4 regions of the Weizmannia sp. FSL W8-0401 genome follow, and region 4 is predicted to be linked to each of the others. Evidence: riboswitches for the same ligand, from Rfam matches in the RefSeq annotation. Region 4 holds a riboswitch; each other region holds the start of a gene.
The links. A riboswitch is a leader RNA that binds a small molecule or an ion and turns the genes downstream of it on or off. The one in region 4 is predicted to bind S-adenosylmethionine.

Region 1: linked by a shared signal. The riboswitch ahead of NSU00_RS13030 (sulfite exporter TauE/SafE family protein) and the one ahead of NSU00_RS12395 (5-methyltetrahydropteroyltriglutamate--homocysteine S-methyltransferase) in region 4 are both predicted to bind S-adenosylmethionine.
Region 2: linked by a shared signal. The riboswitch ahead of NSU00_RS15440 (methionine ABC transporter ATP-binding protein) and the one ahead of NSU00_RS12395 (5-methyltetrahydropteroyltriglutamate--homocysteine S-methyltransferase) in region 4 are both predicted to bind S-adenosylmethionine.
Region 3: linked by a shared signal. The riboswitch ahead of NSU00_RS13475 (YezD family protein) and the one ahead of NSU00_RS12395 (5-methyltetrahydropteroyltriglutamate--homocysteine S-methyltransferase) in region 4 are both predicted to bind S-adenosylmethionine.

The regions. Positions count from the first base shown of each region.
Region 1 covers NZ_JBBPAG010000001.1:2,649,859-2,655,120, reverse strand. Annotated here, with positions in the region: gene NSU00_RS13040 (RNA-guided endonuclease InsQ/TnpB family protein) at 1-371, shown strand, start outside; gene NSU00_RS13035 (purine/pyrimidine permease) at 461-850, opposite strand; gene NSU00_RS13030 (sulfite exporter TauE/SafE family protein) at 1,335-2,291, opposite strand; SAM riboswitch class I at 2,380-2,487, opposite strand; gene NSU00_RS13025 (amino acid permease) at 2,799-4,133, opposite strand; gene nfsA (oxygen-insensitive NADPH nitroreductase) at 4,376-5,119, opposite strand.
Region 2 covers NZ_JBBPAG010000001.1:3,169,063-3,174,324, reverse strand. Annotated here, with positions in the region: gene NSU00_RS15455 (ParM/StbA family protein) at 1-1,135, shown strand, start outside; gene NSU00_RS15450 (hypothetical protein) at 1,147-1,719, shown strand; gene NSU00_RS15445 (ABC transporter ATP-binding protein) at 1,782-2,561, shown strand; SAM riboswitch class I at 2,643-2,751, shown strand; gene NSU00_RS15440 (methionine ABC transporter ATP-binding protein) at 2,824-3,864, shown strand; gene NSU00_RS15435 (methionine ABC transporter permease) at 3,854-4,516, shown strand; gene NSU00_RS15430 (MetQ/NlpA family ABC transporter substrate-binding protein) at 4,576-5,262, shown strand, end outside.
Region 3 covers NZ_JBBPAG010000001.1:2,757,333-2,762,594, forward strand. Annotated here, with positions in the region: gene NSU00_RS13465 (hypothetical protein) at 1-198, shown strand, start outside; gene NSU00_RS13470 (bifunctional GNAT family N-acetyltransferase/carbon-nitrogen hydrolase family protein) at 324-1,865, opposite strand; SAM riboswitch class I at 2,010-2,116, shown strand; gene NSU00_RS13475 (YezD family protein) at 2,233-2,412, shown strand; gene ssuE (NADPH-dependent FMN reductase) at 2,501-3,040, opposite strand; gene NSU00_RS13485 (ATP-binding cassette domain-containing protein) at 3,062-3,814, opposite strand; partial or broken gene ssuC (aliphatic sulfonate ABC transporter permease SsuC) at 3,829-4,587, opposite strand; gene ssuD (FMNH2-dependent alkanesulfonate monooxygenase) at 4,601-5,262, opposite strand, start outside.
Region 4 covers NZ_JBBPAG010000001.1:2,512,591-2,517,852, reverse strand. Annotated here, with positions in the region: gene NSU00_RS12410 (sensor histidine kinase) at 1-58, shown strand, start outside; gene NSU00_RS12405 (LytR/AlgR family response regulator transcription factor) at 18-767, shown strand; gene NSU00_RS12400 (L-lactate MFS transporter) at 1,215-2,450, shown strand; gene NSU00_RS12395 (5-methyltetrahydropteroyltriglutamate--homocysteine S-methyltransferase) at 2,554-3,657, opposite strand; SAM riboswitch class I at 3,796-3,898, opposite strand; gene NSU00_RS12390 (Bax inhibitor-1/YccA family protein) at 4,050-4,685, shown strand; gene NSU00_RS12385 (hypothetical protein) at 4,812-5,045, opposite strand.

The DNA of each region.
Region 1 (5,262 bases), 140 kb from region 4:
CGAACCAACGCATGAATTTTCTTCATCATAAGTCAAAAGAATTAGCTTCTAACTTTGATGCTGTCGTGATTGAGGACTTGAACATGAAAGGGATGTCTCAAGCCCTTCACTTTGGGAAAAGCGTTCATGATAACGGCTGGGGTATGTTCACTACTTTCTTAGCGTATAAGCTAAAAGAACAAGGGAAACAACTTGTGAAAATTGATAAGTGGTTTCCCTCCACTAAGAAGTGTTCATGTTGCGGCAAGGAAAAAGAAATGCCATTATCTGAACGTGTATATAAATGTTCTTGCGGCTTTGTATTAGATCGCGATCACAATTCAGCAATCAATATCAAAAATGAGGGATTACGCTTATTCGCGTTATCATAAGTAACAAAACTCTTGGAACAAGAGGGTTAGCTCGGTCAGTTTTCGTTGGCTAGTAAAAGCAACGATAAGTCGAGAAGCCCCCACTTCAATCAAACCGTAAGGTTGATAAGTGGAGGGTAGTTCACTTGGTCCACAAGGCCGGTAAAAGCGAGCAGGAAGAAAAAGATGCCGGTTACAATCAGTGTGCCTGCCAAATATTGCAGAGATTCAGTGCTTGAACTGTACATGCTGCCGACAAGCCCCGCATAAATGGCAAACACGCTCCACCACAGCCCGGCGGGCCCTTCATTGATTGGCATTCTGTGGCCGAAAATGCCTTGCAAAAGGCCGCCGATCCCGAGTACAAAAAGCGTCCGCTGCACAAACAGGGCAGTCTCACCTGCACTGAAATGGAAAGCAGCCGCAATGGCAATCGGGGCCGCGATCGACCCTGCGATCATAAATGCCATCCATTGCAGCGACGAAATCAATGTTTTCATAGACACACCGTTCTTTCCGTTCAAAAAATGGAAAATACCAGTAAATATAATTATAGCAAAACAGATTTTACATTTTAAACATAAAACATTTCGCGGACGGGGGAGGGAAAGCGGGCATGGCGGACGGCGGCATAAACAGGGGCTGCAAACCGGACGGGCGCGGGTAAGCCATGTTTTGGCCCGCAAAAAAATCACAAAATGCGCCTCTGTGCATTTGCCGCTAAAAGAAGTTTGCGCTGCCTTCACTTAGGTGTGCGATCTCGAAAACATTTGTGATGAATTATTTTTGCCGGTGCTTGGTTAAGGGATGGCTGAATTAGGTGAAAAAACGGGGCCGCTTTCCTTCACATAGAGGGCGTCTGCATAAAGGAAGCAAGCAAAAATGGCGTTGTTCGTTCACATAGAAACGCCTCAGCCCGTTTATTGCCAAAAACGGCTTTAAAAAAACAATTCGGGCAATGGATCCCTTGCCCGAACATGTTCCTTATTCTGCGACGCTTACGCTGGCGCTGGCAACTGCCCGCTTGTGTTTTCTGATTGTATAGAAAATGAGGATTGCCCATATTGCCGCAATGGCTGTATAGGTAACGCCGTACCAGCCGCTTCCGGCGCCGGCCATTTTTAATAAAGTTTGCACGTTGCTGAACACAATCATGCCGCTGACAATGACAGCCAGCAAATGAGCCGGCAAAATTTTAACCAGATAGGCTGCAATCGGTGCGGCGATCAGGCCGCCAAGCATGAGGGCGATCGTCCAGATCCAGTTAATCTGCATAGCGCCGAGGGATAAAAGGAAACCGATGCTTGACGCCAGGGATACGGCAAATTCACTTGTATCCACCGAGCCGATCACTTTCCGCGGTTCGATGTCATTTCTGGACAGCAAAGCCGGTGTAGCGATAGGGCCCCAGCCGCCGCCCCCCGTTGCATCAAAAAATCCTGCGACAAAGCCGAGCGGGATAAAAAATACGTTAGACCCGGTCTTTTTTTTGACTTTCAACGCCCCGCGCGCGTTGATCAGAAACCGGATAAGAATATAGAGGCCAAGGGCGATCAGAAAAATAGAAATGTACGGTTTTAATGTGCTTGCAGGAAGATGGCTGAGAACGGTTGCCCCGAGAAAGGCGCCGACAGCCCCGGGTACAACCAGTTTCCAAATGATCCCTTTATCGACATTCCCAAATTTCATATGTGAGACCCCGGAAGCCGCCGTTGTAAAAACCTCCGCCAAATGCACAGAAGCTGATGCGACAGCCGGCGCAATTCCGAAAGCCAAGAGGAGTGAGGTTGAAGTCACCCCGTAACCCATTCCGAGAGATCCATCCACCAATTGTGCGGCAAGGCCGACAAGTGCTAAGACAATTAATTTTTGCATGTTCATGTTCCCCGCTTTCTTCATCCATAAATTTGATTCATCCAGATGTAGAGGAATTATACGCATCAGGGCCTATCCTGGTTTAAACGGCCGGCCTTGCAGAAATTAAAAATCTTTCCGCCATTTTACGGAAAGACAGCGAGTAAAGGATAAGCGCTTATCTTTCAAAATGGTACCCATTTTGCTGGAATTGGCACCTTGCTGCTCGCTGCAGGTTGCCGGACTTCATTGGGCCAGATCCCTCCGTCGCTCTTGATAAGTGATTTGTTGTTTAAAATTTTATCAGAAAATAAATGGAAGTCAATATAATTATTGCAAGTTTTTTTATCGGATTTATACGAATGGGGGGATAAAGAAAAAAACTCCCCATCAGATTACGCTCTGTCGGGAGTTTTTTCTTTCAACGGCTTGGTTTTAAAAAGCTTGTTTTAGGATGCGCGGGGGGATTATGGTTGCTTCCATTCAATAGTCCGAACGGGTTAGCGGGCCCGCCCATTCTGGCAGTTTGATACGCGCTATCCACCCGTGCCTGTCCCCTGCACGCCCAAGGGAACCGGTTTTATCAACACAAGCCTATTCCTTTGCTTTGATTTTCAGTGACAGGACGACCAGCACGATTAAAATAGCGAGGCAGACGCTTGTACCAATCGGGTTGCCGCCGCCCAGCAAAAAGGACAGGAAAATACCTGCCAGTGCAAGCAGCGCAACCCAGACCATGAAAGGGTACCCTTTTACACGGAAGGAAGGCAATTTTTCATACGACTTCCGGAGCCGCAGTTCGGCTGCACAGATGGCGATCCAGACAAGGACGACGGTAAATCCCGGGATGGTCATCAAATAGCTGATGACCTCATCCGGCGTAAGATAGGCCAGAATCACGCCGGCTAAAATAAACAGCGAGGTCAGCAAAATACTGATGAGCGGGACGCCTTTCCGGGAAATTTTTAAAAAGGCGCGCGGCGCTTCTCCGGATTGCGCCATGTTGAACAGTGTGCGCGAAGTGGCATAAATGCCGGAGTTGGCAGCAGAAAGAACGGCCGTCAAGAGCACAAAATTCATCACATGGGCGGCAGCGGGGATCCCCGTGCGGCTGAATACCTGCACAAACGGGCTTTCCACGGAAGAAACCTGGTTCCACGGGACAATGCCGCAAATGATCAGGATTGGCAAAATATAAAAAAGCATGACGCGGACAACGGTCTGTTTAATGACACGCGGCAGCACTTTCTCGCTGTCTTTCGTTTCCGAAACGGTAACGCCAATCAGTTCCGCGCCGCCGTATGAAAACATCACGATCAGAAAAGCGCTGAACGTGCCGTGAAGCCCGTTCGGGAAAAACCCGCCGTGCGCTGTATAGTTGGACAGCGTGGAAGATGTCCCGGGGAATAAACCGAATAAAATCAGCGCGCCAAGCAGGATAAAAACGATCAATGTGATGATTTTAATGCCGGCAATCCAAAATTCAAATTCGCCGTAGTACTTCACTTCAGTTAAATTGATGCCGACTATGAAAGCGGCGCAGAGCAAACTGAGCAGCCACAATGGCGCGTGGGGAACCCAGAATTGCAGGAAGCTCCCGGCTGCAAGCAGTTCCACGACTGTAACAATGACCCAGTTAATCCAGTACAGCCAGCCAATAATGAAAGAAACCCGGCTGCCGAACGCTTTGTGGATCAGATTTTGGACGTTGAGGCCGGGGTGGACGAGCGCCATTTCCCCCAGCGCTGACATGACAATGAATAAAAGCGCGCCGCCAATCAGGTAAGAAACGGCAACACTCGGGCCGGCAAGGCTGACGGTATCGGAGCTGCCTTTAAAAATGCCGGTTCCGATCATCCCGGCCAATGCGATGAACTGGACATGCCTTGGTGACAAGCCTTTTTGCAAATGATGTTGGTTTTTTTCCATTTCTATCAATCTCACTTTTCTTTTTTAGATAAACGCTTTTCAGTGCTAAAGCATTTATTCTATTTTAGCAGAAAAAAGGAAATATTGATATACAAAAAAATGGAATCGCCGGATGACAGATGCACCCGCATTTCACCAAAGCAAAATGACAAAACGGCGGGACACCACTCATTGTAGTATCTCGCCGTTCTGTTTAAGTTTGTGCCCCGGGACGGGCAGAGGAAAATACGCGCCAGCTCCCTCTACTTTTTATCAAACCCTTGGCGTTCTACAAATTCCTTCATGAAAACGCGCGATGGTTCTTTAAAAAATTGTGCCATTTGGCCTGTCCAGGTATCGTTCCTTTTTCCGTCTGTGCGTTTTGTATAATATTGCGAAACCGTTTCATTGTATTCCTTCAGATCGCGCAAAAGACGTTCATCAGCCGGGTATTCATCTTCAAAATAAATATGCTCAGCCGACATGCGCGGTTTTTTCGCAGACGGATCGGCCGGATAGCCGATTGTCATCGCAAATAGCGGAAGGACATATTGCGGGATTTTCAAAAGTTCGGCCACTTCCGGCAGCCGGTTGCGCAAGCCTCCGACATAACAAATGCCAAGCCCCATCGATTCCGCAGCGAGCGCGGCATTTTGCGCGGCCAGTGCCGTGTCGATGAGCGCGACCATAAATTTTTCCGTTGTCTCAAGTGTATCTTGCGCATCTACACCTTCCATTTCCGCCGCAAGTTCATGTTTATGGAGATCGGCACAGAAAATGAGCAGATGGCCACATGTTCCGACATGGCGGTTCCCGGTCAGTTCTGCTAATCTTTGCTTCCGCCCGGGATCCTGAATGCCGAGAATCGTATAGGCCTGGACGAAATGAGAAGTGGCGGCTGCCTGCGCGGATTCCACAATCAGGCGGATTTGTTCATCAGATAGTGGTCGGTCTTCATAATGGCGGATCGACCGGTGATTGAGAATCGTTTCAATGACTGTGTTCATTCTTTTACACTCCTGTCTTTGGTGAGTCCATTGTATGTTCAAATATAGCACAGAAAATAACGGCCGGCATGAAAGGTGCTTGTTGTCCAGCATGGCCACGATGGTCTGCCAAAAAATATTTGGATTAAGGCTAAATTAACCTA
Region 2 (5,262 bases), 660 kb from region 4:
TTTAAAAGGCATTTTTGGAAAAATGGAGTATGAGCTCAATATCCCGAACGTCATCGCGCGGGATATAGAAGACCGGCCGGTAATCGGCATTGAGGAACTGGACAGCAAAGATCCGCTTGAAGGCATCCATGTAAAAGTCCACTCCCCTGCTTTAAAGGAAAATAACGTGATTTACCGTGTCGGGGAGCTCGCAACCAAAAGTGATAATGCAACCGAACTGGACCCTGGGAGCAGCAAATCGGAAGAGGACCAGACCCTCGTCCTGCTTTTTACAAGCCTTGCGCTTGACGCAGTAAGGGAAGAAAACGCCAAAGTTTTTACCCGCAACCAGAATGTGATTGATGCCAATTACACACTTGGGACAGGCCTGCCGCTCCGCGAAGTAAAAGAGGGGAAAGATGCGGGCTACCGGTCGCAGTTGCTTGGATCCGTCCACCAGGTGGAATTTCTTGTCACGCCGAAATATCAGGGATTGAAAGTCAACCTGAAGTTTGACGAAATCAAAGTGTATCCGGAAGGCTTTGCCGCTTTTATCAATCTCGTCATGGATAACGATTTAAACATCATTAACCGCGATTTGATTGACAAACGCATTTTGATCCAGGATATCGGCGGCCTCTCAACGGATATCGCCGTGATCAAAAACAGGACAGTCGATGATGACCGGGCGCAGGGCTTTAATCTCGGCGTATCAGAAGCGCTTGAACAGATCCGTGAAGAAATCCGCGTCAAATACGGGGTCGAACTGGACAGCCGCCGCGATGTGGTCGATATTATCACGAAAAAGCATGACCGCAACCATATTATGGTGAAAGGCAGCCGGACAAGCGTGCACGATATTACAGACCGCATCCTGTTTGACCTTGCGAAGAAACAATACCGCCTGCTCCGGAACGTTTGGCAGAAAAACTCGCAAACAGAGATTTGCTATTTTGTCGGCGGCGGCTCTGTTGTCCTGAAAGATTACTTAAAAACGCTGAACAACAGCCTTGATGGCTACAATATCGACTTCTTTGAAGATGAAAAAGAGAGCATCTGGATGATGGCCAATGCTTACTACAAATTAATTTCGGATTATGTGAGGAAAAACAATAAACCGGAAGACAAAGGAAAGAAACCGGTCGAATCCAAATAAGGTGAAAAAATATGGAAAATCAAAGCGGGATGAAGCGGGGCCAGACGATTGCGTTCCGGATCCCCCAGGATACGCCCGATCATATTTTAAAAGAGCTGTCAAAGTTAAAAGAAAAAGAGAAACGGAACTTCTCCGCTAAAATAGCCGGGTATGTGATACAGGGCGTGAACCAGTCGCTTGTAAAAGACAAAGAAACGATTACAATTCCGCTGCCGCGCAAACTGACAAAAGTGCAGCATGATTGGCTGAAGCATGAACATTCGGAAGCAATGCTCGGCAGCATTGTTTACGAGCTGATTCAGGATCCGCTCCGGGCGACTTCGCTTTTTGCGGCCCTCTCGAAACAACCTGTTTCTATGGATGATACGCTTTTTTTACAGGAAGACGAATTGCCGCAAACCAGTGGAGAAGCAGACCTGGAACCGGTTCAATCCGGTGGTGAGCCGCCCGGTTCGGATGATCTTGATGCGTTCGACTGGAGAACTGCCGCCGCCGAACCGGCACCCCCTGAAGCGGAAGCGCCGGAAAAAGAAGAAGATGCGGAAGACCTGCTCGGGGATTTTCTCGCAAGCATGAATAAATGAAGGGCGCAGGGTGAACCCCTGTGCGCCTGAAAACTTGTACGAAATGTAAGGGGATGGAACAGATGGAAAATATAATCGAAGTTGCTGGTGTGAGCCTGGTGCGCGACGGCAAAAAACTGCTCTCGGACATTCACTGGACGGTCAAAAAAGGGGAGCACTGGGCTGTCCTCGGCTTAAACGGTTCCGGCAAAACCACTTTGCTCAATATGATCAACGGGTATATCTGGCCGACAAAGGGCAGCATCAAGGTGCTCGGCAAAGCGTTCGGAAAAACAAGCCTGCCGGAACTGCGGAAATCAATCGGCTGGGTCAGCTCCTCCATCCAGGAAAGGATACCGCGCACCCAGCTTGCACGCGATGTGGTCATCAGCGGCAAATATGCATCGATCGGGCTGTATGAAGTGGTGGATGCAGAAGACGAAGAAAAAGCCTTGCGCTTGATGGAACAATTGCATTGTGCCGCCCTTTATGGCCGTGCTTATGGACATTGTTCGCAAGGAGAGCGGCAGAAGCTTTTAATCGCGCGCGCGTTAATGGCGGAACCGCGCATCTTAATTTTGGACGAGCCTTGCAACGGGCTGGATTTATTTGCCCGGGAAATTTTGCTGGAAAGTGTGGAAGAGCTGGCAAAAGATGAGAACGGCCCGGCGCTTGTATATGTGACGCACCATCCGGAAGAAATTTCCCCCGCTTTCCAAAAGACATTGCTGATCAGGAACGGGGAAGTTTTCCGGCAGGGCCGCACGTCCGAGATGATTGAAAAACAAGTGCTTTCCCGCTTTTTTGAGCATGAAATTCAGGTGGAGTGGCGCGGAAACCGGGCTTTGTTTCAAGTTGTCTGATGATTGGAAAACAAAAAAATATAAAATAATGAATTGACAAATCCCGAGCCGTCCACTAATATTTAAATATAACAAATGAATAACTTATCCAGAGAGACTGAGGGACAGGCCCGATGACGTCCAGCAACCTTCAAATCTTTTTTTGAAAGGTGCTAATTCCTGCAGAATGGTTCATTCTGAGAGATAAGTCACTTGACCGGCAAACCTCTTTCGAATGAAAGCGGGTTTTTTTTTGCTAAAAGGAACAGAAGGAGATTTCAACATGCTGGTATTAGAAGATATTCATAAAGTATACGGCAAAGGGAAGGACAAAAAGGTTGAAGCGTTAAAAGGCATCAATCTGCGTGTTGAAAAAGGGGAAATTTTCGGGGTGGTCGGCTACAGCGGCGCCGGGAAAAGCACGCTGATCCGATGCGTAAATCTGCTCGAGCGGCCGACTTCTGGGAAAGTGCTCGTTAACGGGATCGACCTTGTGCGCCTGCCGCCTGCAAAGCTGCGCCAAGAGCGGAAAAAAATCGGCATGATTTTCCAGCAGTTCAATCTGCTTCAGTCAAAGACGATTTTTCAAAACGTAGCCATGCCGCTTGTGCTGGAACACCGCCCGAAGGAAGAAATAAAGGCAAAAGTGGCAGAATTATTGTCTTTTGTCGGGTTAGAAGAGAGAATGCACCACTACCCTGACCAGTTGTCAGGCGGCCAGAAACAAAGGGTTGGCATTGCAAGAGCCCTTGCGACAGACCCGGACATCCTGCTTTGTGACGAGGCAACATCGGCCCTTGACCCGAATACGACCGAAGCCGTGCTTGCCCTTTTGCGGAAAGTCCGGGACGAGCTGGGCATCACGATTCTTATGATCACCCATGAAATGAACGTCATTCGTGACATTTGTGATAAAGTGGCAGTGCTGGACGGCGGAAAAATTGTGGAGCAGGGCCCGGTAATCGACCTGTTCACAGAACCGAAAACGCAAATTGCGAGAAGCTTTGTGAAAACCGTGCTGAATGATTCGATTCCGCCGTCGGTGCAAAAACTGATCGATGAAAGCAGCAAAGACAATCCGCACGGCATTTACCGGATCCTGTTTAAAGGAGCTTCCACCAATATGCCGCTGTTATCCAATACGGCAAAACATTTTTCAATCGACCTGAATGTGCTTCATGGCATGATCACCGAACTTCAGGGCATTCCTTTCGGCAACCTGCTTGTCGAATTGAAAGGCGACCCGGAAGAAATGAAGCGGGCCATTCAGTACATCAACGATCACGAAGCCATCATTCGGGAGGTGGAGAAAAATGGCATTTGATTGGTCATGGTTTTGGCCGCAATTTTTCACGGCAATGGGCCAGACGCTGTATATGGTGGCTGTATCATTAATCATTTCCATCATCATCGGCGTTCCGGTCGGCGTGATCCTCGTTATTACCCGGGAAAACGGCATTTGGGAAAACAAATGGATTTTTAATATTTTAAATGTGATTATCAATATTTTCCGGTCGATCCCGTTTATTATTCTCGTTGTCGCGATCATTCCGTTTACGCGCTGGGTTGTCGGGACAGCGATCGGAACAACGGCAGCGATTGTGCCGCTCGTTTTGTACACTGCTTTTTACATCGGGCGGCTCATTGAAAGTTCACTGCTTGAAGTCGACAAAGGGACAATCGAACTTGCGCAGTCAATGGGGGCGACGAACTGGCAGATTATTTGGCGGTTTTTGCTTCCGGAGGCAAAGGCGTCCATGGTGCTCAATTTAACGATTGCCACCATCGGGCTGATCGGGGCTTCCGCGATGGCGGGCGCGGTCGGTGCCGGCGGGATCGGGGATTTGGCGATCACGTACGGCTACAACCAGTTTCAGACAGGCGTCATGATCGTTACCGTTATCACGCTGGTTATTTTCACCCAGCTTGTCCAGACATTGGGCAACTTTCTTTCCAAGAAAATCCGGAGAAAATAATATTGGAAAAATGGGTTACACCTTTTTATAAAAAATGAAATGCAGGGGGACTTAGAGCGATGAAAAAATTTGCGATTCTATTATTGGGGCTGATCCTGGTTTTGGCAGGATGCGGGGCCAAAAACAATTCGGGCAGCACAAGCACAAAGACAATCAAAGTCGGGACAACCACTTCTGAAGTGCCGACATGGAATTTAATCCAGAAACTTGCGAAAAAGAAAAATATCAATATCAAGATTGTCCGCTTTGACGACTATGTTCAGCCGAACCTCGCATTAAGCGACGGGGAAATTGATATTAACGCATTCCAGACGGTTGTTTATTTCGATGACTTTATAAAACAACGCAATCTGAAGCTATCGGCGATCGGCACAACGAATATCTGGCCGATGGGGATCTACTCGAAAAGGTATAAAAAGATCAGCGAAGTAAAAGACGGCGACCAGGTTGTGATTCCGAAAGACCCGACGAACCTCGGAAGGGCTTTGCTTTTGCTGCAAAAAGCCGGCTTGATTACGACGAAAAAAGGTTTCACAGGCAAAGGCGGGCTTGAAAATGTCGCTTCAAACCCGAAACATTTGAAAATTACTGCCGTGGATGCCGCCCAAACACCGCGCGGCCTAGATGATTCGGCACTCGCTGTGATCAATTGCGATATGGCCATTAATGCTGGCTTAAACCCGACGAATGACTCCATCTTCCGTGAAGATGCGGGCAACAAAGCGTATATCAATATTATCGCAGCC
Region 3 (5,262 bases), 240 kb from region 4:
TATTTCCTGCTGCCGCTGCCGCTTGAAGTTCGGCTCGTGCTCGTGATTATCGCGTTTGCGCCGATTTACGCCGTCTGCACGGCATTTACCCAGAAATGCGGCGGCAATGTCGCCATGTCCAGCACGTTGAACTCGTTGTCCATTTTGATCAGCATTGTGTTGATGACCAGCCTGATGGTCGTGCTGAAGATCGCCTGAATCATGAAAAACCGCTTAGAGCTTCCATCCTCTAAGCGGTTTTTTGATACGGTATCCGGGTTTTCCAAGCAGCCGTTCAGGCACTTGGCGGCTGCCCGGCCGGTCTTGCGTCCAGTCCGTCATGCTCAGGACCTGGTGTTGATCTTAATCTGATACAAATCTCTTCTCCGGTCGGCCAGTTGCCGGACGGAGCCGCTGTTGCGGTTGCGGCGCAGCTTCTCAAGATCGACATCGCCGACAACGACGGTATCGACATTGGGATCGCATTCTCCGACAATGCCATCGCGGGCAAAGCCGAAATCGGAGGGAGAAAAGATCCCGGACTGGGCGTACTGGATATCCATGTTTTCCACGTGGGTCAGGTTGCCGACTGTTCCCGCAATACAGGTGTACACCTGGTTTTCAATGGCCCGCGCCTGTGCGCAGTAGCGGACGCGCAAATAGGCCTGGCGGTCGTCCGTGCAAAACGGGACAAAAATAATGTTCGCACCGTGGTCGACAGCGACACGGGCCAGCTCCGGAAACTCGATATCATAGCAAATCAGAATCGCAATTTTCCCGCAATCCGTATCAAATACATTGAGTTCGTTTCCTTCCGCGATCCCCCACCATTTCCGCTCATTTGGCGTAATATGGAGTTTGGTCTGCCTCTCAATCGTCCCGTCGCGCCGGAACAAAAAAGCGACATTGTAAATGCCCCCGTCTTCTTCCACAAAATGGGACCCGCCGATAATGTTGACATTGTAGCGTACGGCAAGCTCTGTAAACAGTTCAATATATTGGTCTGTGTACCCGGAAAGCCGGCGCACTGCCTGGTCAGGGCGTTTTTCTTCCAGGTAGGACATCAACTGCGTGGTGAAAATTTCCGGAAAAACGGCGAAATCAGAACCGAAATCCGCGGCCACATCGACATAATATTCTACCTGTCTGACAAAATCATCGAAGGAATCAATTTTTTTCATCATATATTGGATCGCTGTAATCCTGACCGGGAACGAAGCATGATAGACACGGCGGGACTTCGGCAAATAATCGACGTTATGCCATTCCATAAGCGTTGCAAATGAAGCGGATGCTGTATCATCCGGCAAATACTGCCTGTTGATCCGCATAATCTGGAACCCTTCAAGCAGCTGGAAGGACAGAACCGGGTCATAAATATTGTGCATCTCGACTTCTTCCACGTATTCGCGCGGGGTCATTTTGTCTTTATATTTGCTGTAATTCGGAATCCGGCCGCCAATGATGATGCTTTGAAGGTTCATTTTCCGGCAAAGCTCTTTCCGTGCCTCATACAAACGGTGCCCGAACTTCATGCGCCGGTATTCCGGGTCGATCATCACTTCAATGCCGTACAGGTTGAGCCCGTGCGGATTATGGTTGGTAATGTAGCCGTTCGCAGTGATCGTATCCCATGTATGCTGGTCTTCGTATTCATCGAAATTGACAATTAAGCTGGAGCAGGAACCGACGATTTTCCCTTCGTATTCCACGCAAAACTGCCCTTCCGGAAAAATCCGGATATGGCTTTCCAGCTGCTCGTGTTTCCACGGCTCCATCCCCGGAAAACATTTTTTCGACAATGCCATAATATCATCAATGTCTTCAAAGCGGATGTTCCGCACCTCGATTTTCTTCTCAAACTTGGATACATCTGTCTCTGGCACAATCTCACACCCTTAACACACTTTTTCTATTATCATACCCTATCCGAATCGGTTTTGCCCGAAAAGCAGCTGAAATGTCGAAAATATAAGTTGACAAATCGGAATAATATTATTTATCATAGTTTTAACAAATTATTTCTATACAGCTTATCAAGAGAGGGGGAGGGACTGGCCCGAGGAAACCTCAGCAACAGATTCTTTTTGGGAATACTGTGCTAATTCCAGCAAGCGCCAAGCTTGGAAGATAAGTTAAGGAGCCTCGCCCTCTTCTTAACTTTTCTTGAAGGGGGCCTTTCTTTTTTGGATCATCCGCATTGCCGGCCGGACCACCACGCACACACGAAATTTATTTTTGGGGGTATGAAAAATGGCTCATATTGATGAAACGAAAGTAGCCCGCATTATGGAATCATTGCAAAAACTGGAGTTTGGAACAGTGGTCATTTCGATCCATGAAGGAAACATCACACAGATCGAAACAACCGAGAAAGTCCGGTTTGCACTGGAAAAGAAAAAAGCGGCACTTCCCAAGCAAAAGATGGGATGACGGGCGCCGGCATTCCGGTTATCTCTTTTCCCGTTGTTCGTGCTACACGAATACCGGCATTTGGATATCGTCCAAATGCCGGATTTGTTTAAGAGTACAGCGGTATGGAAATTTGCGGAAATGCTGTTTTTAAAGCAGCATTCAGGCGGTCGGCTGCTTGCCTGTCCAGCTCATAAAAACCACCCCTCTTTTTCACTTGTTGGTCGAGAATAAACACCCCTTTTTCGATGCACGTTGTCCCGAGTGAGGCCAAAACCGGTTTCAAGGCGTAATCGAGCGCGAGCAAGTGGCCGAATGTGCCGCCCATGGCGAGCGGCAGCACCTGTTTGCCGGATAAGCCATTTTGCGGCAAAAGATCCAGAAACGTCTTGAGCAGTCCGGAATAAGACGCTTTATAGACCGGTGTCAAAATGATTATCGTATCGCCTTCTTCCACTTTTCCTAATGCCCCGGTGATGGGCGGGCTTTGCCGGGCATGCATTAAATCGCCGGCCGGAAGTTCCCGGATATTGATGAGCTCCGGTTCGTACCCGTGCCCCCTTAACCCGGCCCTGATATAATCACGGATCCCATTTAATCTCGTATACGCAGAAGGGCTCCCGTTCAGCAGTACTATTTTTTCCGCCATATGAATCCCTCCATTTCTTCCTTAATTTTTCATTGCATGCAAAACCGGGTGGCCGCTCCCTAAAATGCGGTTTAAAATATGATTGGCCGTTGCTGCAAAGAGGGCGTGGTCCCTTTTCCGCGGATAAGGGAGTTTTACCGGGCAGTCCATCGCAATTTCCCCTTCTTCGATTAACACTACCCGATCGGCGAGGGCGACTGCTTCTTCCACGTCATGCGTCACCAATATGGCTGTAAAATGTTTTTCGAGCCAAAGAGACTGGATCAGCGCATGCATTTCAATCCGGGTTAAAGCATCAAGCGCCCCAAGCGGTTCATCGAGGAGAAGGATGTCCGGCTCATGGATTAATGCCCTCGCCAGCGCCACCCTTTGTTTCTGCCCGCCGGATAAGGATGAAGGCCAATCATCCGCACGCCCTTCCAGTCCGACCTTTCTAAGCATTTCACGGGCCGCATGCTTCCAGTCTCCTGCAAGGCCCAGGCCGACATTTTGAAGCACGGTTTTCCACGGGAGCAGGCGGCCGTCCTGAAACATCATTTTCGCCGATCTATTTATGCCGGATAAAGGCGCCCCGTTTATAAGAATTTTTCCGCCGCTTGCCGCTTCAAGCCCTGAAAGCAGCCTGAGGAGCGTACTTTTGCCGCATCCGCTCCTTCCGACAATCGCAACAAATTCCCCTTTTCTTATTTTCAAATGAAGATGGCGCAGGACGCGATGGCTGCCGAATGATTTTTCCAGCCCCTCAATTTCCACAGCAAACACCTTATTCGTCATCGTTTCCTCCTCCTTTATTTTTGATATGACGGGTGCCACTTTAACAATCGTTGTTCCGCGATTTTTGCCAGCCAGTCGGAAAGTTTTCCAAGAAGGGCATATAAGACAATGCTCAAAACGACAACGTCAAGTTGCATGAACTCGCGGGCGTTCATGGCCATATAACCAATACCGGAGTTGGATGCAATCGTTTCGGCCACAATCAGGGTTACCTATGTGACCCCGAGCGCATAGCGCACACCGACCAAAATGGAAGGAAGCGCCCCCGGCAGGATCATATGCCAAAAAAGCGCCGGCCCTTTCAGCCCGTAAACCCCCCCCATTTCAATCAGCGCTCTGTCCACCGAACGGATGCCATGAAACGTATTTAAATAGATTGGAAAAAAGGTGCCGAGCGCGACGAGAAACAGCTTCGCCTCTTCCCCGATCCCGAACCATAAAATAACAATCGGAATCAGGGCGAGATGGGGAACGTTCCGGACCATCTGCACGGTACTGTCGAGCAGGCCCTCCGCTTTTTTGGACAGCCCGGTAAACAGCCCGAGCCCAAATCCGATTCCGCCGCCAACCAAAAATCCGACCAGTGCCCGTTTTGCGCTGGCGGCGATATAATCGAAAAGCTGCCCGGATTGTGTGAGGCTCCAAGCCGCTTTTACAACGGCAACAGGGCTTGGGAGCACATTGGATGGCAAAATGCCGGCCGAACTTGCAAGCTGCCAGGCAAACAGCAGGAAAACCGGCACCACCCATGGCATGACGCGTTTTTTCAACATCAGACCGGCCTCCTTACTTTAATACTTTCGGCAGTGCATCGTTCGCCACAATCTCGCCGAACGGGCTGATGATATTGGAAGCGGGGGCATCAGGCTGCTCAAGCGGCAGGTACGGGAACAACAGCTCAGCCGTCCGGTACGCTTCTTCAAGATGCGGATAACCGGATAAAATGAACGTTTCAATGCCAAGTTCTGCATATTCCTTCATTCTTTCTGCGACAATTTCCGGGCTGCCTACAAGCGCCGTTCCCGCCCCGCCGCGCACGAGCCCAACGCCGGCCCAAAGGTTCGGGCTGATTTCAAGATGGTCCCGGCTGCCGTTGTGCAGGGATGTCATCCGTTGCTGGCCGACCGAGTCAAACCGTGAGAAAATCTTTTGGGACGCTTGGATGAGTTCATCATCCACATACCGGATCAAGTCATTGGCAGCATCCCACGCCGCTTTTTCTGTTTCCCTGACAATGACATGGAGCCGGATGCCGAAACGCACTGTCCTTCCTTGTGCTGACGCCAGTTTTTTGACATGGCTGATTTTTTCCTTTACTTTTTCCGGCGGCTCGCCCCAGGTCAAATAGACATCGACATGTTTTGCCGCCACTTCCTGCCCGATTTCCGACGACCCGCCGAAATAAAGCGGCGGATAAGGCTGCTGCACCGTTGGGTAAAGCAGTTTGC
Region 4 (5,262 bases):
TCCGAAGGTGGGAGAATATGAAAGCCATTATAGTGGAAGACGAAATACCGGCACGTGAAGAACTGGCGTATTTGATTGAAACGTACAGCGGGATTGAGATTACCGATTGTTTTGAAGACGGGCTGGATGTGCTGAAATTTTTACAGGAACATGAAACAGATGCGATTTTTCTTGATATTAATATTCCTTTCCTGGACGGCATGCTGCTGGCAGGAAGCATCAGCAAATTTGCGCATAAACCGTATATTATTTTTACAACGGCTTATAAGGAACACGCCGTACAGGCTTTTGAACTGGAAGCATTTGATTATATTTTAAAACCATATGAAGAAAAAAGAATTGCCGCCATGTTGAAAAGGCTTGAGGCTGCGTATAAAAGAGAGCATCCATTGCCGGGAGAAGAAGGGGCTGTGCCGCGAAATGGCGGGCTTCACCGGAAAGAGCGGGTGAATTTGCGCAAGGGCGAGAAAATTATTGTGGCGGATGCAAACGATATTTTTTACTGCGCCGCTCAGGAAAAAATCACGCTTGTTTATACACAACAGGAAACGTTTGAAATGCCCATGGCGATATCCGAGTTCCAGTCCCTTTTGCCTGAGGATCTTTTCTTTCGCTGCCACCGGTCTTATCTTGTAAATTTAACGAAGATCCGGGAAATTGTGCCGTGGTTCAATCAGACGTATTTGCTCCGTTTAAAAGGGATGGACGCGGAAATACCGGTAAGCAGAAGAAATGTGAAACAGTTTAAAGCGCTGATGCATTTTTAATATAAAGCGCCCAGCCATGCAGGAAAAGCGGCTGGCATGAACAAAAAGTGTATGCCGGCTTTTTCCTTTTTTGCCGGGGCGGGCGTGAAAAATAGCATGGCCTACTTTGCGCACTGCGGCCGTTCGCGTGTGAAAAGTTGCCTGCTTTCCAATTTGCCATCCTCCAAGGTGTTGCGCCGAAAAAGCGGGCATGGCCTGCTTCCGGCAATACCGTTTTTCAGGAAGATTGTGCATAAATTGGAATACCTGATTTTATCCATATGCCATCTTTTATGGACATTGCGCGGGAAAGTTTCAAGAAGCGGTTTGTTCCTGTGCCATCCATTCCTTTCTGTATACCGTTTATTCCTTTTTAAAGCATTCTCGTTCCGAAAATGAGTTCCCTCCTTATTTTCGTACTATAATTTGAACTGTAGAAAAGGACAGAAGAAACGGAGGGAATCGGACATGTTAGAACGAAAAGCAAACCGCAGCCTGATTGTATTGGGGACGATGATTGTACAAATGGGGCTTGGGACTGTTTATACATGGAGTTTATTTAACCAGCCGCTTGTTGATAAATTCGGGTGGCAATTGAGTGCAGTATCGACGACATTTTCTATTTTAAGCCTAGCACTTGCAGTATCGACATTGTTTGCGACAAAATTGCAGGCAAAATGGGGGCTGCGCCGCTTGGTTGCTTTTTCCGGCATTTTGCTTGGCGCAGGATTAATCTTGAGTTCATTTGCACCTTCACTTTGGATGCTCTATCTGTTGGCAGGCCTTATTGTCGGTTATGCAGACGGGACAGCTTATATCACGACTTTATCCAATTTAATGAAATGGTTTCCGGATAAAAAAGGCCTCGTTTCAGGCATCTCCGTCGGGGCATACGGGACCGGCAGCCTGGTATTTAAGTTTATAAACGGTGCCGTCCTCAGTTCGTTTGGTGTCACACAGGCTTTTCTTTGCTGGGGAGTGATTGCAATTGCCATGATCACCGGCGGATCTTTCCTCTTGAAAGAAGCAGAAAATACAACCACATCCGGTACTGTGTCCAAACAGCCGGCCGGAAAAGATTTTACCATCAAAGAAATGCTCAAAACGAAACAAGCTTACCTCTTATTCATCGTGTTCTTCACGGCGTGTATGAGCGGTTTATATCTGATCGGCCTTGTTAAAGACATCGGCACGAGGCTTGTCGGGCTGGATGTTGCGACGGCCAGCAATGCAGTGGCGCTGATTGCCGTCTTTAACACCATCGGGCGGCTCGTTCTCGGCGGTTTATCAGACCATGTGGGAAGAATGAAAGTGGTATCAGGGACGCTGCTCGCGACGGCCGTTGCGGTTTCCATTTTGAGCTATGCCCACTTAAATTTCGCCCTGTTCTTTATCTGTGTTGCTGCGATTGCTTTCGGTTTCGGCGGAAATGTCACCGTATTTCCGGCTATTATTTCAGACTTCTTCGGCCTGAAAAATCAAAGCGCCAATTATTCAGTGATTTACCAAGGCTTCGGCATCGGCGCATTATCCGGATCGGTCATCGCTTCCCTTCTCGGGGGCTTTATGCCGACATTCCATGCGATCACGATTCTCTGCCTGGTCTCTTTTGCGATTACGCTTTTCATTAAATCGCCGGCTGAAGAAGCAGCCCACGCACACGGGGTTCGGGGGAATGTCAACCGTGCCCAGCATTCGCATTAAAGCAAGGGCTGTGTGCTTCGATCATGAACAAGCAGACAGGAAAGGGATTCGTGCCTCCATCATGATAAAAAACCCGCTGGCTGCCCCAGCGGGTTTTCCCGGTTTATCCCCAAATTTCCTTTGCGGTATCCACAATATATTTTACTTTGTCCCACTGCTGCTCTTCTGTTAAAAGATTGCCGTGGTGGGTGGAGGAGAAGCCGCACTGGGTGCTGATGCAAAGCTGTTCGAGCGGTACATACCTGGATGCTTCCCGAATCCGGTTTTTGATCAGCACTTTATCTTCAAGCTCTCCCTTTTTCGATGTAAAAATGCCAAGCACGACTTTCGGCCCGCCTTCCGGAATGTATTTCAACGGTTCAAACCCGCCGGAACGCTCATCGTCGTATTCAAGGAAAAACCCGTCTACTTTTTCATTTGCAAAGATTTTCGGGGCAATTTTATCATACGGACCTTCAAAAGCCCATTTCGACTGGTAGTTGCCGCGGCACAGATGGGTTGTGATGGTCAGATCATCCGGCTTGTCTTCCAGTACGCTGTTTGCTACATGTAAAGCGAGATCAATCAATCTTTCCCTTTCGAGCTCACTGTCTGCAAACGGCAGTTTCGGTGCACACAGGCCGGCAAGATAAACATCATCCAGCTGCAAGTAGCGGCAGCCGGCATCATAAAAAGCTTTGATCGCATCCCGGTAAGTTTGGATAATATCATTTGCGTATTCTTCAAGATCCGGGTAAATGTCTTCATTGCGGATTCCCGCATTGAAAAACTGATTCGGGCTTGGAATAGTCATTTTCGCAACCGCCCTGTCCCCGGCGATTTCTTTCAGCGCAATAAAATCTTTTATGTGCGGATGGTCCGGGTTAAAGGAGACTTTTCCGGTTACCCGGACGTCATAAGCTTCCGTTTCGATGCCGACAAACCGGTATCCATGGTTCGGCACGTATCCTTTTACCCCGTTTAAATGTTCCATGAAATCTGTATGCCAGAACCTCCGCCGGAATTCTCCGTCCGTTACCGCTTCGAGGCCGGCTTCAATTTGTTTGTCGACCAGGCGGCGGATTTCTTCATCTTCTATTGCACGCAAGTCTTCGGCCGGGATGGTTCCCGCTGCAAATTTTTCCCGCGCTTTCTTCAACCGGGCCGGGCGCAAAAAGCTTCCGACAATGTCTGCCCTGTACGGCGCTTTTGTTAATGTTTTTGTCATCATGATTCCCTCTTTCTGCATATTTTTTAAAACAGCTGCTGTGCGCAGAAAGAAATTGCTTTTAGCTGCATGGGCCCATTAAAAAAACCTCTTCGGCAATAAGAAGAGGTATGGATTGCAAAACAGAACCGTCCGCTCTTCTTATCTTCAAGCAATTGCTTTCTGGAATTGGCACAGTTCTTTAAAAAAGACCGCTGCCGAGGCTTCAAGGGGCCAGTCCCTCCACCTCTCTGGATAAGAATTTTAAATATTATTTAGTTTAAATACACTTTAAATGTTCCACCTATTTTTGTCAAGGGCATTCGCAAAATTTTTTAAAATGGGACGGAAAGATTGAAATCAGGGGCGATGTGAAAATATAATAGTAATAAGAAAAACAAAGGAGGGATTTTATGGAGGCCATACAATCAAGGTCTGTATTCCAGAAAGTGCTTGGCGTCTTTGCCGTTTCACTGCTGTTTGCAACGGCGGGTTTATATACGGGGAGATTCATTCCGCCTGCGCTTATGATGCCGCTGATGGTTGCAGAAATTGCAATGGTCATCGCCGCTTTCTGGTTAAGAAGGAAAAAGAGCGTCGGGTATATGTTCGTTTATGCTTTCACCTTTATTTCCGGTATTACGACATATCCGATTGTAGCTTATTATGCATCCCAGGCCGGTGCTGAGGTCGTCCTGCTCGCTTTTGGTTCCACGTTCGGCATTTTTGCCGTGATGGGTGTTATTGGGGCCGTTACCAAGAGGGATCTTGGCTTTTTAAGCACCGCATTGCTTGTCGCATTGTTGGCGCTGATCTTCATCGGAATATTCAGCATTTTCAGCCCGTTAACCTCAACCGGGATGCTCGCGTACTCCTTCATTGGCGCGATTGTTTTTTCCCTGTATGTTGTTTTTGACTTTAACCAAATGAAGCACCATGGCATTTCCGAGGAAATGGTCCCGCTTTTGGCTTTAAGCCTGTACCTTGATTTTATCAACCTGTTTATTTACATTTTGCAAATTCTCGGCATTTTGGGAAGAGACGATTGAGAAAAAAGAAAACGCCCGCCATTCACCGGCAGGCGTTTTCTTTTTCACATGTTGGATGTCAAACAAAACAATACGGTCTTTTTGCTCCCATTCGGGGATGCGCGCTTCCCATGCTGCCCGGACCATTTATGCCAAATGCTGCTGCGCATCCGGCCCCATCAGCGATAAAAACAGCGCTTTCCGGTGGAGATGCTCTTTTCCATCGAGCGTCTGGATCGCATTTTCGCCAAACAACGTTTTTTGAATACGTTTTGGCACAGCCCCGTTTCGTTTGAATTTTTCCGGGTCATAAAACATTTTGACTGCTTCCTCGCCGCTGATGCACACCGCTTTTTGCCCGAGCAGACGGGTTTCAAACAAAATTGCATGATAATCGTCCGTCCGGTTTTTAATGTAGAGATACCCTTATTTCATCAAATCAATGGTATCATCAATCGTTTTTTCATTAGGAATTTGCCCAGCCATTGCTCTGCTCCTTTTTTCATGTGCCCGTTTTCCCCGGCTGCTTCCGGAAAAAACAGGGCACATCCTTTTTTTATCTTCTTACACTTTTTCATCTTCATTCAAACATTGCACG